Linked DNA regions of Lactiplantibacillus plantarum. The protein of the gene in region 1 interacts with the protein of each later gene in a pairwise test. Links are inferred from orthologs where the notes say so. Each region holds a gene or a part of one and is shown on either strand. Other genes may lie near its edges.

Region 1 (7,131 bases):
TTCATATTTTTCATAATTTAAATTGTTCATTAAATAGTTGATTGTGTGTTCAATCATGACTTCTTCGTTATGCGCTGGAATCATGATCGTGATAAAGGGTTGTTCTTCAGGCGTTAGCGGTTGAAATTCAATATCGTCTTTGTGGCGATGACGGTAAATCAGCTGGTAGCAGAGAACGCCGATAAACCAGGCAAACGCACCGAGAATCGGGTAGGAGACTAATAATAATAGAACAAAGTTCCAGATACTTTCGAAGGGCTTAAGTGTTTGCATTATTTCCATTGGCTAGTCCTCATACAATCTGTGGATTTCGTTAACATCGAGATTTTGTTCGGGGTCAACCGTGTAGTGCTTGACGTGTTGCCGGAAAGTGGCCTGCCCGAATCGTTGGGTATAAAAGTTATTTAGTTGCCGCTTCCGAATATCTAACAGGTCTTCGTTGTATTGCCGTTCTTTACTGATATGCTGCTTGACCCGGTGATTATTGTGAATCGTGGAGACAATGACCACAATGGCGATTAAGATAAACGCAATAATAAAGAACCGGTCAAAAAAGTAGAACAGCGTCTTACCTTCTTCGTATTTCCAGGCGTGAATGAACTGGGGATTATTCGCAAGTAACGTTGACGAGATAGTCCAGTAGACAGGTACGGCAACGCAGATCCAAGTAATAATTGCGACTAGGGTTTGCCAAAGTTTCGTCCACCAGTGCTCCTTGGAAAAATATTTATCGGTAACGTATTGTTTCATAACATCTTTTTTCTCCATAAACGAACCTCCGAGATGACATATTGTTTAGTGATCGTGCGGATCATATAGTTTATATCATTACTGATATTGTCAGTTTATCGACATAGAACAACACCAGGGTGCCTAACATTAACTGCGATGAACAGTTTTAGAACAATCTGAACATTTAACCATGTCAATAAGCTTACATGAGGATTGCATTGATGTGCAATCAATATACATATCAGTATCATGATATAAGTAAAAGCCACGTATCTTTAATTAATATACACTTAATGGGATACTTTGTTAATCTAATTTGACAAAACGGTCAGTGCGCCGATTGAATGTCAGATTGTGGTTTAGCCATTGCAAATAAACTGGCGAGAAAAGGGCAACCGGCAAAACAGCGCTGAATTTACTGGCGACTTTTAGTGCTATTTTCAATGTCTTACTCGGGCCCCAACCTATCAAATAAATGCGGGTGCGATCAACTTAGTCAAATTTGATCCAGGTGGTGTCATCAAGTTACGACAACTTGGAAGGATTTTCGTTGCTTATTTTCAAAAAACAAATTATTATATAATGATGACTAAAATTTAGCACAATTGCCTAGTGAACTCCGGCTCCAGACCTGATTTAGTCCGGTATTTCACCAATAGTATGATAAAATGGGCTAGTGGGGTTATGCCAATAACCAAAAAATCCAGTGAGAAGCGAAGGGGATAACGATGATTAAGCAATTTAAACCAACTTGGATGATACCAGCAATCTACAATGTGACACCGGCGCAGTTACGAGCGCAGGGCATTAAGGCGGTATTTACCGACCTTGATAACACGTTGATCGCATGGGACAATCCGGATGGCACCCCGGAACTGAAAAAGTGGCTGCACGCGTTACAAGACGCGGGCATTCCGTTAGTGGTGGTGTCGAACAATTCCGAAGCGCGAATTGCTAAGGCGCTGCAAAGCCTGGAACTGCCATTTGTTTCGCGGTCACTGAAACCACTACCGCTGGGGATCAGTAAGGCGCGTCATGACCTGGGCTTACACAAAAATGAAGTGGTCATGGTTGGCGATCAGTATATCACCGACATGTGGGCGGCCCATCTTGCGGGCGTGCCCAGTATCTTAGTACAGCCAATCGTGAAGACGGACGCGTGGAATACCCGGATAAACCGTTTCTTTGAACGATTTATCAAATTACGATTAGCACATGTTTATCCAGAAATGCATTTTCAGGAGGACCTTAATAAGTGAGTGAAACATCAGAAGAAACTTTATACTGTATTGGGTGTGGTGCGGCGATTCAAACGACCGATCCTAAGGCGGCCGGCTACACACCGAACAGTGCGTTACAAAAATCATTAGCTAGTGACGCACAGGATTTATACTGTCAACGTTGTTTTCGGCTTCGGCACTATAACGAAATCGTGCCGGTTGGCTTAACGGATGATGATTTTCGTCATTTGTTAGCCACGATTAGAGATGCGAACGCACTGGTTGTGTACGTTGTCGACATTTTTGATTTGAATGGAAGCATCATTCCTGGTCTCCAGCGCTTTGTTGGGGATAATCCCGTTTTGTTAGTCGGTAATAAGGAAGACGTGTTGCCACGTCAGTTACGCCGGACGAAATTGCGGGAATGGATGAATCAACAAGTTCGTGCACAGGGAATCAAACCGGTTGACGTTGCGTTAACGAGTGCCAAGAAGGGGCATTCCATTGATGAGCTCTTGGCGATGATTGAAAAATATCGTCGTGGCCGCGATGTTTATGTCGTAGGGGTCACGAACGTTGGTAAGTCAACGTTGATCAATCGGATTATTGCCAATAATACTGGTTTGAAGGACTTGATCACGACATCCCGGTTCCCAGGGACCACGTTAGACAAGATTGAAATTCCGTTGGATGATGGTCATATGATGGTTGATACACCCGGAATTATTCATCCTGAACAGATGGCCCACGTGTTATCAGGCGATGACCTGAAGTTAGTCTCACCACAACGCGAGATTCGCCCAAAGGGTTTCCAATTAGGCAACGGTCAAACTTTGTTCTTAGGTGGGGTGGCACGGTTAGATATTGTTGATACGTTAAAAGCAACTGGGACGGTCTACGTTGATAATAACTTGACCTTGCACCGAACCCGGACCGAGAATGCGGACAACTTTTATACCAAGCATGTGGGTGAACTGATTACCCCCCCAACTGGCGATGCTGTCGCTGACTTTCCACCATTAGTTCGCCACGAATTCAAAGTGACGGAAATCAGTGATATTGTCTTTGAAGGCCTCGGATGGGTCACGGTGGCTGCGGATACGCGTGTAGCGGCCTGGGCACCAAAGGGTGTTGCAGTCTTGACGCGCCCAGCTATGATCAACAAGCGTTGATGAGTTGTGGTCGGAGTAGAATCTGATTCGCGATTATCAAACAGAAAATTATAGGAGTAAATCAAACTTAATGGAAAACTTACGTGGAAAACAAAAACACTATTTACGTGGTGAAGCCCACCACATGCGGCCACTATTTGCTGTCGGGAAAAACGGCTTGACTGACGAATGGTTGACCCAATTAACGGGTGCGCTGGATAAGCGAGAATTAATTAAAGTCAACATTTTACAAAATGCTGATGTGACAACGGCTGAAGTTAAAGCTGCAATTGAACAGAAAACCGCGATTACGGTCGTTCAAACAATTGGCCGGGTGTTAGTCTTATACTTGCCAGCTAGTCATGAAGAAGACCAGCACTATTCATTGGAAGTTGCTAAGTTATAGGAGGAATGACGGGTGCAGACGGTTAATCAAACAGCGACAAAAGTTCTGACGGAAACGGTGACGGCAATTCCGCATCGCCGTGTTGGTATTTTAGGTGGCACGTTTAACCCACCGCATTTGGGACATTTGATCATGGCCCAGCAAGTTGGTGATCAACTGGGTTTGGATGAAGTTCGCTTTATGCCGGACGCTCAACCACCGCATGTCGACGAAAAGAAGACGATTGCGGTGGAAGATCGTGCGAATATGGTCCAAGAAGCCATTGTTGATAATCCACTATTTCGGTTGGAGACGGCGGAAATCGAGCGGGGTGGCAAAAGCTATACTTACGAAACGATGAAGTTTTTGAAAGCTAAGCATCCGGACACGCAGTACTATTTCATCATTGGCGGCGACATGGTCGATTATTTGCATACTTGGTATCACATTGACGAGCTAGTTAAATTAGTCACCTTTGTTGGTATCAAACGCACCGGGTACCCAACGACGAGTCAATATCCGGTTATTTGGGTCGACGCACCGTTGATCGATATTAGTTCCACTCAGATTCGTCAAAAAATCAGCCATGGGCATTCGGTCCGTTATCTGGTTCCGGAAGCCGTGGCCGCTTATATTAAGGAGCATCATTTGTATGAGCAAAACGATTGAGTATACTGAAGCGATTGTTCCATATCGTCACGAGGAGCTAATGGCAAAAGTTGCCGCCCAGTTGACTGACAAACGCTATCAACACTGCTTACGGGTCGAGGAGACTGCGCGGCAGTTAGCTGCTGACAACGGTGTTGATGTCGAGTTAGCTGGAATTGCGGGGTTATTACACGACTACGCCAAGCAACGCGATGATCAAACATTTATTCAGCTCATTAAGACGCATGGCATGGACCCCAACCTGGTTTCGTATGGGAACGGGGTCTGGCATGGCTATGTTGGCGCTGAACTGATCAAAGATGAGTTGCACATCTACAATGAGCCAATTTTGAATGCGGTGCGGTTACACACGGTCGGTGCGCCTTATATGACTAAACTGGACCAAATCATCTTCATGGCCGATTTTATTGAACCAGCCCGGGACTTCCCCGGTGTTGAAGCGGCTCGTGAAGCGACGGCCAAGTCGTTGGCTGACGGTGTTCGTTTCCAGATTCAACATACACTAGATTATCTGATTCAGAAGGGTGCGCCAGTCTACCCACAAACGTTAGCAACCTATAACGCGTGGGTCGGCGGTGTGGCCCCTCAATTTGCCAATTAAATTTAAGGGAGAGTTTTATGGATAGCAAGGAACTTTTACAATTAACTGTTGAGGCCGCTGACGATAAGCGTGCCGACGATATCGTGGCCTTAGACGTCGCGGAAGTCAGTTTGATGGCGGACTATTTTGTCATCTTATCCGCGGATTCCAAGCGCCAAGTTCAAGCGATTGCTGATAATATCGTGGACTTTGTGCGCAAGGCCGGTTCGGACGTTAAGAGCGTCGAAGGTCGGACTTCGGGCGAATGGGTCTTGATCGATGCCGGTGACGTCATCGTGCACGTCTTCCAAAAGGATGCGCGGGCACACTATAATTTGGAAAAATTATGGTCTGATGCGCCCATCGTCGACGTTGCACAATGGGTAAACGCATGATTTATCAGACGTTTGCCGAACTTTATGACGAACTTTTTGATCCAGCCATGTACCAGCAATGGCTGGATTTTGTCCGTCGTGAGTATCCTAACCAAGATGGTCAGTTGCTCGAATTAGCTTGTGGGACGGGACGCTTAGGGGTGTTGTTAGCCCAAGCCGGCTATCAGGTCACCGGTTTAGATTTGTCGGAGAACATGTTAGCACTGGCACAGCGCCATGCGGACGAGGCAGCCGTGACCTTACCGCTATTACAAGGGGATATGCTCGATTTATCTGAAGTTGGGACCTTTGATGCGGTTACCTGTTTTGCTGATTCGTTCTGCTATTTGCCCGATATTACGACAGTCCAACGTGCATTTGAACAAGTGGCTCAACATTTGACAGCGGCCGGCGAATTTTTATTCGACGTCATTACACCTTATCAGACGGATGAGGTCTATCCTGGTTATATGTACAATTATCGCGATGAGGATCGGGCTTTTATGTGGACAAGCTATGCCGGTGAACAGCCGCACAGTGCTGAGCACGATTTAACGTTCTTTATTTATAATGATGATAAGCAGGCCTTCGACGAGGTCAGTGAATTACATCAAGAACAAACTTATGTGTTGGCTGATTATCAACAAGCTCTGCAGGCAGCCGGTTTTAATCATGTCACGGTCAGCGCCGATTTTGGCCGCCAACAACCGGATGATCAGACCACGCGGTGGTTCTTCAAGTGTCGTAAGTAGTAGGAGGAACAAGAATGCAAGCAGTCGGGTTAATAACTGAATACAATCCGTTGCATAATGGGCATCGCTACCATTTGCGGCAAGCACAACAGTTGACCAATGCCGACTGTGTTATTGTTGTGATGAGTGGTGATTGGCTGCAACGCGGTGAACCGGCCATTTTAGACAAGTGGACACGTGCGAAGCTGGCTTTGGAAAATGGGGCGGATCTAGTAATTGAACTGCCCGTGTTTTTTGCGACCCAACCTGCCCATTTATTTGCACGGGGTGGTATTGAACTACTCAGTGCACTGGACTGTACGAGTGTTGTTTTTGGTGCGGAACATCCTGAGCTGGACTTTCAACGGTTGGCCACGGCAATTGCGGCGCAACAGGGCGACTTTACCCATTATAATGAGACTTTTGCCACTCAGTTTAACGCGGCCTTGCAAGCTGCCACGGGCGTGACGTTGACGGCAGCCAATGATATGCTGAGCTTCTGTTATTACGCTGCCAATCAGACCCTGGCACATCCGATGCAGTTACTGCCGATCAAGCGTCGCCAAGCGGATCACGCGACGACGACAATTGCGGCCGATAGTCGCTACGCCAGTGGGACAGCGGTGCGCCAAGCGGCACTTGCACAGGATTGGGCGGCGCTGAAACCAGTTGTCCCGGCCGACACGTTCACGGCGCTGACTACGCAACGACTGCAGCGCTGGAGCGACTTTTGGCCGTTTTTACAGTATCAATTGCTGACCGTTGACGTTGCCCGTAGTGGACAGTATGATCAGATGGCGGAAGGCTTGGAATACCGGATGCAGGCGATGGCCCAACACGCCACGACTTTTGATGACTTTATTCATCAGGTCAAGTCAAAACGCTATACGTATACACGATTGCAGCGGGTGGCGACAGCCGCACTACTACAACTTACTCAGGCAGAAGTCCAGAAAGCACAGGCACATAATTATCTGCGCGTCTTAGGCTTCACACCTAAGGGGCAGGCTTATTTGCATCAAGTGAAGAAACAGCTCCCGTTGCCGCTGTATACGAAAATCAATCAAGACTTACGCCAGCATGCTCTGAATCTCGATTATCGGGCGGGGCGCGTCTATCAATTAATTAATGGGCAATCGCAAGATTTATATCGACAACCATGGCGGTTACCGGTAACAATTGGTTGACCGCGGCGGGCTTTCTTGATATGGTTAGGTCTAATGACGGGCATTTTGGACTGTCAAGGAAAAAACATTGACAAAGGATTTTTACACAGGTATAATTTATCA
Region 2 (7,155 bases), 1.4 Mb from region 1 along the record:
ATGGCGAGTTACAAACATTTGAACTCACCAACGATTCATCAACTCAAAGGAACACCAGCTAACGAGAAGACCCATGACACGCCGGTCGCTCCGGAACATCTAACCACTTCTATCACTGATTTAGCTCGGGAAGTGACCCAGGCTGTCTGTGCTAAGTATGGCGTCTCTGTTGAATATTTAAAGCAAAATGAAAAATTAGAAATCGTTCGTAGCTTATACCACCAAGGTTACTTCCTATTGAAGGATTCAGTTAGTGAAGCCGCCAAAGTGCTCAAAGTCTCTGATCCGAGTGTTTATCGTTATTTGCAGACCGTCAAAGATGAGGATCTCCAGCAGGATTAAACGATGTAATTGTAAGCGATTAACGTCATGAAACCCTGTCAAAATTTAGTTCAGCCATAGTGGCGAAACTGTGAGGAAGCTACTCTGAGTTCCCGGACAGGTAAGAATCATGGTCACCACCGTAAAAATGCGGCAGCCAACACAACAAGTTTGTGTAAGGGCTGCCGCATTTTAAGTTTTAAACTGAGCAATCAAATATCCCGTTGTTCAGTGATGGCCGGTCGCAATTATTGTGGATGTTAGTGCCAGGGTAGCGTGTGTTTTTATGGGATTCGGGTTGGAACGCAGCCGATTTTTATGATAATTTGTTTAGAATGATATTATTGAGGATGACAGCGGGGATTTTCTATGTCTTATCAAAACGGGGGTATTAATGATTTTATTAATTTAGTTATCAACTGATTATCATCATGATAAAACTCATGCAATTCTCATTAGCTGACATCAAGCTAAAAGGCTGATGTAGCAGGGGGTAATTGCTATTATTATCAATTATCAAAGATTATCAAATCGTATCATAGACCGTTGATCATTATATTATATGGTATTATGGTGAATAATAAATGGAGGTGATGCCAATGTTGACACCAAACGAAATTCGACGTCGGTTACGACGCGATTTGGTTACTATTGCCGAAGCTTATCAAATTGGTTTTGAGAGCCGTCTATACACAGAAGCTGAGTATGAAAACTTAAAGCAGACGTTATTGCAGTTGCGTGAACTTAATATGAACCCCCAACATATGGAACAGCTACTTGCGATTAACGGGTAACGGAATGTTACTAAATTAAATAAGGAAGTGATTAGTCATGAATGCTGATAGTCCATCAGGTTCAATTCAGTCCAGAGAGTGCTAATGCCAGTGAAATTTATCACGCGCATTAGCACTCTTCTATTTTTCTAGCGGGCGGTGTGTTAATAATCATTTAGGACTTGAGTAGGATTAAAATAGGTCGCTTAGTTGAATTATTATTCGGTATCACGTCGCTCCCAATCATCGTATGGAGTACATAGTATGACAGTAGTAAAATCGGTGGACAATCGTGGCGTTAATTACGTGACAATGTTAACTGTTGATGTCAGAATGAATTGTACAGCATCGCACGTCTTGGTGGCACCTTAAATTACGCAGATTTAGCTTAATTATCTTACAAAATCGTTCATGAAAGCGTTTGAATTAGTCGAGTTAATGATTTTATTGCGTAAAAAGATTACAGTTTCCTGATATTGGTTGTATTTTTGACGGACATTCTTTATTATGGTTAATGATTGTATGATACAGTGTGACACTTATTTAGCGAGGAAAGTTATGTTATGAAAAAAATGATAATCCATGGCGGAAAACGACTTTCTGGGGAATTAACGATCGGTGGCGCAAAAAATAGTACCGTCGCACTGATTCCTGCTGCGATTCTTGCAGACACTCCGGTCCAATTCGATACGGTTCCGCACATCTTAGACGTTCACAACTTACGGCTCATCTTAGAGTCGATGAACGTCCATTCCACTTTTGAAAACGATGTTCTAACAATTGATCCAACAAATATTGAAGAATCTGAATTACCAAGTCATGCCATTAAAAGCTTGCGGGCTTCTTACTACTTTATGGGGGCCTTACTCGGTCGCTTTAACCGTGCAACGGTGACTTTCCCTGGTGGTGATAATATTGGTCCACGACCAATTGATCAGCATATCAAGGGTTTTAAGGCGCTCGGCGCTAACGTCGTTGAAGAGAATGACTCTGTCTTTATCTCAACGGGCACAGAGGGCCTTCACGGAGCGCGCATCTTTTTAGACGTGGTTTCCGTTGGGGCGACGATCAACATTATTTTGGCTGCCGTCAAAGCTCATGGTACGACCACGATTGAAAATGCGGCTAAAGAGCCTGAAATCATTGATTTAGCGACTTTTTTGAATAATATGGGCGCTAAAATTCGGGGTGCTGGTACCGACGTAATTCGAATCGAAGGCGTTCCGGCACTGCATTCGCGGGCAACCCATACGATTATTCCTGATCGGATTGAGACGGGAACGTATCTATCCCTGGCTGCTTCGATTGGGGACGGTATTTTGCTAAAGAATGTGATCCCTGAACATATGGAGTCATTCACGGCAAAACTAGTCGAAATGGGTGTCGATTTACAGATTAATGAAGATAGTATTTACGTCCCACGGTCCAATGATTTGGACCCAATTCGGGTTAAAACAATGACTTACCCAGGCTTTGCCACTGATTTGCAACAACCAATCACCCCATTATTATTGCGTGCTAACGGTAGTAGCGTGGTGATTGATACGATTTATCCGCAACGCACGCAACACGTTGAACAGTTACGTAAGATGGGGGCGGACATTCGCGTTCAAGATAACTTGATTGTCGTGGGTCATTCTTCCCACTTACAAGGTGCACATGTCGAGGCCGGTGAGATTCGGTCTGGGGCGGCACTAATGATTGCTGGTCTCGCGGCTAGTGGCGTTACGGAAATTAGTCGCGCTGACAATATTCTACGTGGCTATGATCGGGTCATCGATAAATTGCATACACTTGGTGCGGATGTGGAAATTGCAGCCGACGAAGAAGTTCCCGAAAACTAACGATGTACAGCTAAGAAAGAACAGTGGTTATGGAAAAAATTTTAACAATGCACGATCTCGAGCAGAAAACGTTAAAAGAAATTTATAACTATGCTCGTGAGTATAAAATTTCTTATTATTCGCAAATGAATAAAAAGGAACTCTCATTAGCCGTTCTCCGTGAGCAGGATAAAAAGCGGGGCTTTGTACAAATGGAAGGCGTCTTGGAAATTATTAGCCAAGAGGGCTATGGCTTTTTGCGGCCAATTAATTATGGGCCTTCGCAGGAAGATATTTATATTTCTCAGTCGCAGATTCATCGCTTTGGTCTTCGTAACGGAGACTATGTGGCTGGTCAAGCCCGGCCACCGCGACCTAACGAACGGTATTACGGTTTAATGCGGGTAGGGACGGTTAACGGTAAGGATCCTAATGAGGCCAAGCAACGGCCCCATTTTCCAGCGTTAACACCACTTTATCCACAAAAACAAATTAAGTTATCGACAACGGCCGCCGTTTTAGCGACCCGTTTGATTGATACTTTTGTCCCGATTGGCTTCGGTCAACGGGGCTTAATTGTCGCACCTCCTAAAGCCGGTAAGACGACGCTGTTAAAGAATATTGCAAATGGCATCGTCGCCAATTATCCAGACGCTAAGCTGATTATGTTACTGATTGATGAACGGCCCGAAGAAGTGACTGATTTAGAGCGGTCAATCAAGGGAGAAGTGGTGAGTTCGACTTTTGATCAACAACCACAAAATCACGTGCGTGTTGCGGAATTGGTGCTTGAACGTGCGCGGCGCCTAGTTGAAGACAAACAGGATGTGATTATCTTATTGGATTCGATTACCCGGCTTACGCGGGCATATAATTTGGTCATCCCGTCTAGCGGGCGGACGTTGTCTGGTGGGGTCGATCCCACGGCGTTTTACAAGCCCAAGCGATTCTTCGGTTCCGCGCGCAATATCGAGGAAGGTGGTAGCCTAACGATTTTAGGCACCGCGTTAGTCGATACGGGTAGCCGGATGGACGACATGATTTATGAAGAATTCAAAGGAACTGGCAACTCAGAATTACAGCTATCCCGCGAGTTAGCTGAACGGCGGGTCTTCCCGGCGCTAGACTTGAAGCAATCTAGTACGCGTAAAGAGGAATTGTTGGTTAGTCGTAAGAATTTGGAGCCAGTCTGGCAGATTCGGCGATCAATGACTGGCAACGCGTTAGAGTACACCGAACAGCTTTTACAATTTTTAAAACACACGAAGACCAACACTGAGTTTGTTCGTGATCTAGCTAGCTTAAAGTTCACTGGTCAATCAACCCGGCGGTCGCGTCGTTAATACTGGCAGGCAGGCTACTTTGTAGGTTGACGGGAAGCTGTGATTCGTGATAACATGTTTATCGTTGGTTAAAACTATGATAATCTCTGTTTCAGCAAATGATTCAGGGCAAAGGAGCGAAATACAATGCAAAAAGGAATTCATCCAGATTACCATTTAGTTGTGTTCCAAGACTCAACTACTGGTTTTAAGTTCATCTCTGGTTCAACAGCAACTTCAGCAGAAACTGTTGAATGGGAAGATGGTAATACTTACCCATTGATCCGTGTTGAAATTACGTCAGATTCACATCCATTCTACACTGGTAAGCAAAAGTTTACCAAGGCCGATGGTGCGGTCGATCGTTTCAACAAGAAATACGGTCTCAAATAAGCAGACAATTAAACGGCGTTCCGGCTTCGGCGGGGGCGTCTTTTTTGTATGTGCAAATCATCGACGCTCACAAACAAAGCCGCACCAGTTCGAGTAATGAACTGGTGCGGCTTTGTCTCACTTACGATATGATTAGTAGCGCATAATCGCGAGAGCAGCGGTTTCTACGGGCATCCGGTCTGCGGGGATGATTCGGATTTGCCCGTTCATGGCAATCACGACATCGACCAGGTCGTCAATTAAATTATCAGGAGCAGCAATTGGATCAGTTAATTGAACATCGGCCGCTGGTAAGGAGCCGGCGACATTCGCGTCTGCGGCGACAATCAAGGTGTCGATCCGCCCACTTAGTGCTGGCTTGATCATGTCAAAAGGATCGGCCAATGCTAACTGGCGGGACTTAGCCTGATCATAACGTTCTAGTAAAATGTCGGCTAATTGGGTATGCCACATCGTCTGAACGGGTTCTGTGGCTGTTTGCATTGCGCCCACCGTTAAGTTTTTCGGTGACTTATTGATCATGAGGTGTTGTGACAGGTACGGATTCTTGTTGACGGCACGGAAGACTGCCTGGTTATGTGGTAGTCCCATTAAGATCAATGGCCGTCGCGTCTTTTGTGAATGGGCCTGAACGTACTGCGCCACTTGTTGGTAATAATTTCGTTGGTCAATATCGCGTTCTTCGGCCTTCGCATTATGACCATGATAGTTGGCACCGTGAACGGGGCTGGCGTTGAAATTCAGGTCACCGCCACGTTTTTCAGTGCCCAATGCTTCTGTCAGGGTGCGGGGGGCCTCAGCTGGCAAATCAAGTTCGACGAAACTGCCATCACGTTGGGCGTAGAGCGCCATGCTATCTTCATTGAGTGCTAGCAAGTCGAAGTCGAATTGATGCTGGCGGTCGGCTAGTACTGGGCGAATAGCTGGCATGCTATTGACGCTGACATGGTTGTCAGTGGGATATTGTAAGTCGAAAATGTGTAGGTCACGACTGTTAGTGATGATGCCTGTCTGAGGGCCAGTGTGCTGTAACCAGAAGGCGTTGTCATTAATTAATTGCTCTAGTTGCGTCGCGTATGGCGCAAATTCGGTTTTCGGAAAGTGGTGGGCCATCTGGGTTTCAGCTTCATTAACTAATTGTTTGAATTGTAAGCGGCGGCGATTGAGGTCGTTGAGCACAACGGCCGTGTTGAGGTAAATTGCAATGTATGGGCCATCCTCACGTTGTTGCATTAGTTGATTGAGATCGTTTTTTACCATCGTTTCCATAGGTCCAACCTGCTTTCTGTTTTTGATACAATTAGCATAACAAGAATCTGATTACGGACGCAAATATAATGATTATGATAAGCTATAGATAATTCTAACGAACTAAACGAATTCGGGGCTTTATTATGCGAACTAATTAAGGTATATTTACCGTAGAACCTTTGATAAAGGGCGTAAACAAATTAGGAGGCGGGATTAATGAAGTCCAAGCAACATCCCGGGTTAAAGTGGTTAGGTCGGGGCGTTTTTGTCCTGCTGGTGCTAGTATCATTGGCATTAATTTTCAATGAACAGATCAAGAGCTGGTTAGTGAGTTCATACTCGCCGACCGTTACGGCTAAGACGGTTAAGCAGAATACGAAGAAGAAGAGCGATTTTAACTTCTCAAAGGTCAAGTCACTTGACTTTCAGACCGTTGCCAAGGCCCGCATGAATAAGAATGCAATCAACGTGATTGGCTCGATTGCGATTCCGTCCGTTGATTTGTACCTGCCAATTGGTAATGGTGTCAGCAATGAAACGTTAGCATTGGCGGCTGGCACGATGAAAGCTAATCAGAAGATGGGGCAGGGTAACTACGCGTTGGCTGGTCACCATATGATCAAGCATGGCGCACTATTCAGTCCGTTGTACTATAAGAGCAAGGTTGGCCAAATGATTTATGTGAGTGATGCCAAAAAGATTTATGCGTATAAGACGAGTCAGCGAACATTCATTAAAGCAACTGATGTCCAAGTAATTGATGATGTTCCTGGTCAGAAGCTGATTACCCTAATTACCTGTGATAAGACCGGGGCGGGTCGCTTAATGATTCGCGGTAAGTACGAACAGCAATGGTCGTTTAAGTCGGCGCCAACTCAGGTTCAGAAGGCCTTTACAAGTCATTTTAATAACAAATATTAACAATTATTACATTCTAGGGGTATCGATATCTTCTAACGGAATTTCACGGTACAATATAACTTAAGGTCACATGTCTCAGATAAGACATAATTTAGAGGGGGTCTATTGATGATAGCTTTAATTATCGTTGCGGTCGTATTGGTTTTGATCGCAATTTACGTGGTAATTTATAACGGTTTAGTTAAGTCACGGATGTATACGCAGGAAGCGTGGAGCCAAATCGATGTTCAGCTAAAACGGCGGACTGATTTGATTCCTAATCTGGTCAATACGGTCAAAGGTTACGCGAAACATGAAAAGAGTACCTTAGCGGAAGTGATTTCATTACGGAATCAATTAACGCAAGTGCCG

The links. Proteins that work in one complex are often made in the same cells at the same time.
Region 2: the proteins of yhbY (region 1) and rho interact in binary tests that used the Escherichia coli proteins (3 or more experiments, as listed by UniProt). The link is inferred for Lactiplantibacillus plantarum from one-to-one orthologs.

Annotation. Positions count from the first base shown.
Region 1 is NZ_CP039121.1:1,437,268-1,444,398, forward strand. Bases 2,006-4,851 are described here. They hold yhbY (ribosome assembly RNA-binding protein YhbY), read left to right. Parts: upstream 2,006-3,194; coding sequence 3,195-3,509; downstream 3,510-4,851. Other genes in these bases: yqeH (ribosome biogenesis GTPase YqeH), read left to right, coding at 2,006-3,124; E5260_RS06580 (nicotinate-nucleotide adenylyltransferase), read left to right, coding at 3,522-4,157; yqeK (bis(5'-nucleosyl)-tetraphosphatase (symmetrical) YqeK), read left to right, coding at 4,141-4,758; rsfS (ribosome silencing factor), read left to right, coding at 4,776-4,851. In the rest of the region: E5260_RS06555 (glycosyltransferase family 2 protein), read right to left, coding at 1-282; E5260_RS06560 (hypothetical protein), read right to left, coding at 286-768; E5260_RS06565 (YqeG family HAD IIIA-type phosphatase), read left to right, coding at 1,461-1,991; more of yqeH, read left to right, coding at 1,988-2,005; more of rsfS, read left to right, coding at 4,852-5,132; E5260_RS06595 (class I SAM-dependent DNA methyltransferase), read left to right, coding at 5,129-5,863; E5260_RS06600 (nucleotidyltransferase), read left to right, coding at 5,878-7,029.
Region 2 is NZ_CP039121.1:2,806,127-2,813,281, reverse strand. Bases 2,244-5,113 are described here. They hold rho (transcription termination factor Rho), read left to right. Parts: upstream 2,244-2,967; coding sequence 2,968-4,260; downstream 4,261-5,113. Other genes in these bases: E5260_RS13230 (baeRF6 domain-containing protein), read right to left, coding at 4,765-5,113; E5260_RS13235 (type B 50S ribosomal protein L31), read left to right, coding at 4,387-4,632; E5260_RS13245 (UDP-N-acetylglucosamine 1-carboxyvinyltransferase), read left to right, coding at 2,244-2,938. Also shown: E5260_RS13255 (helix-turn-helix transcriptional regulator), read left to right, coding at 1-342; E5260_RS13250 (hypothetical protein), read left to right, coding at 921-1,115; more of E5260_RS13245, read left to right, coding at 1,658-2,243; more of E5260_RS13230, read right to left, coding at 5,114-5,901; E5260_RS13225 (class A sortase), read left to right, coding at 6,100-6,804; E5260_RS13220 (LemA family protein), read left to right, coding at 6,913-7,155. UniProt on the Escherichia coli protein: Facilitates transcription termination by a mechanism that involves Rho binding to the nascent RNA, activation of Rho's RNA-dependent ATPase activity, and release of the mRNA from the DNA template.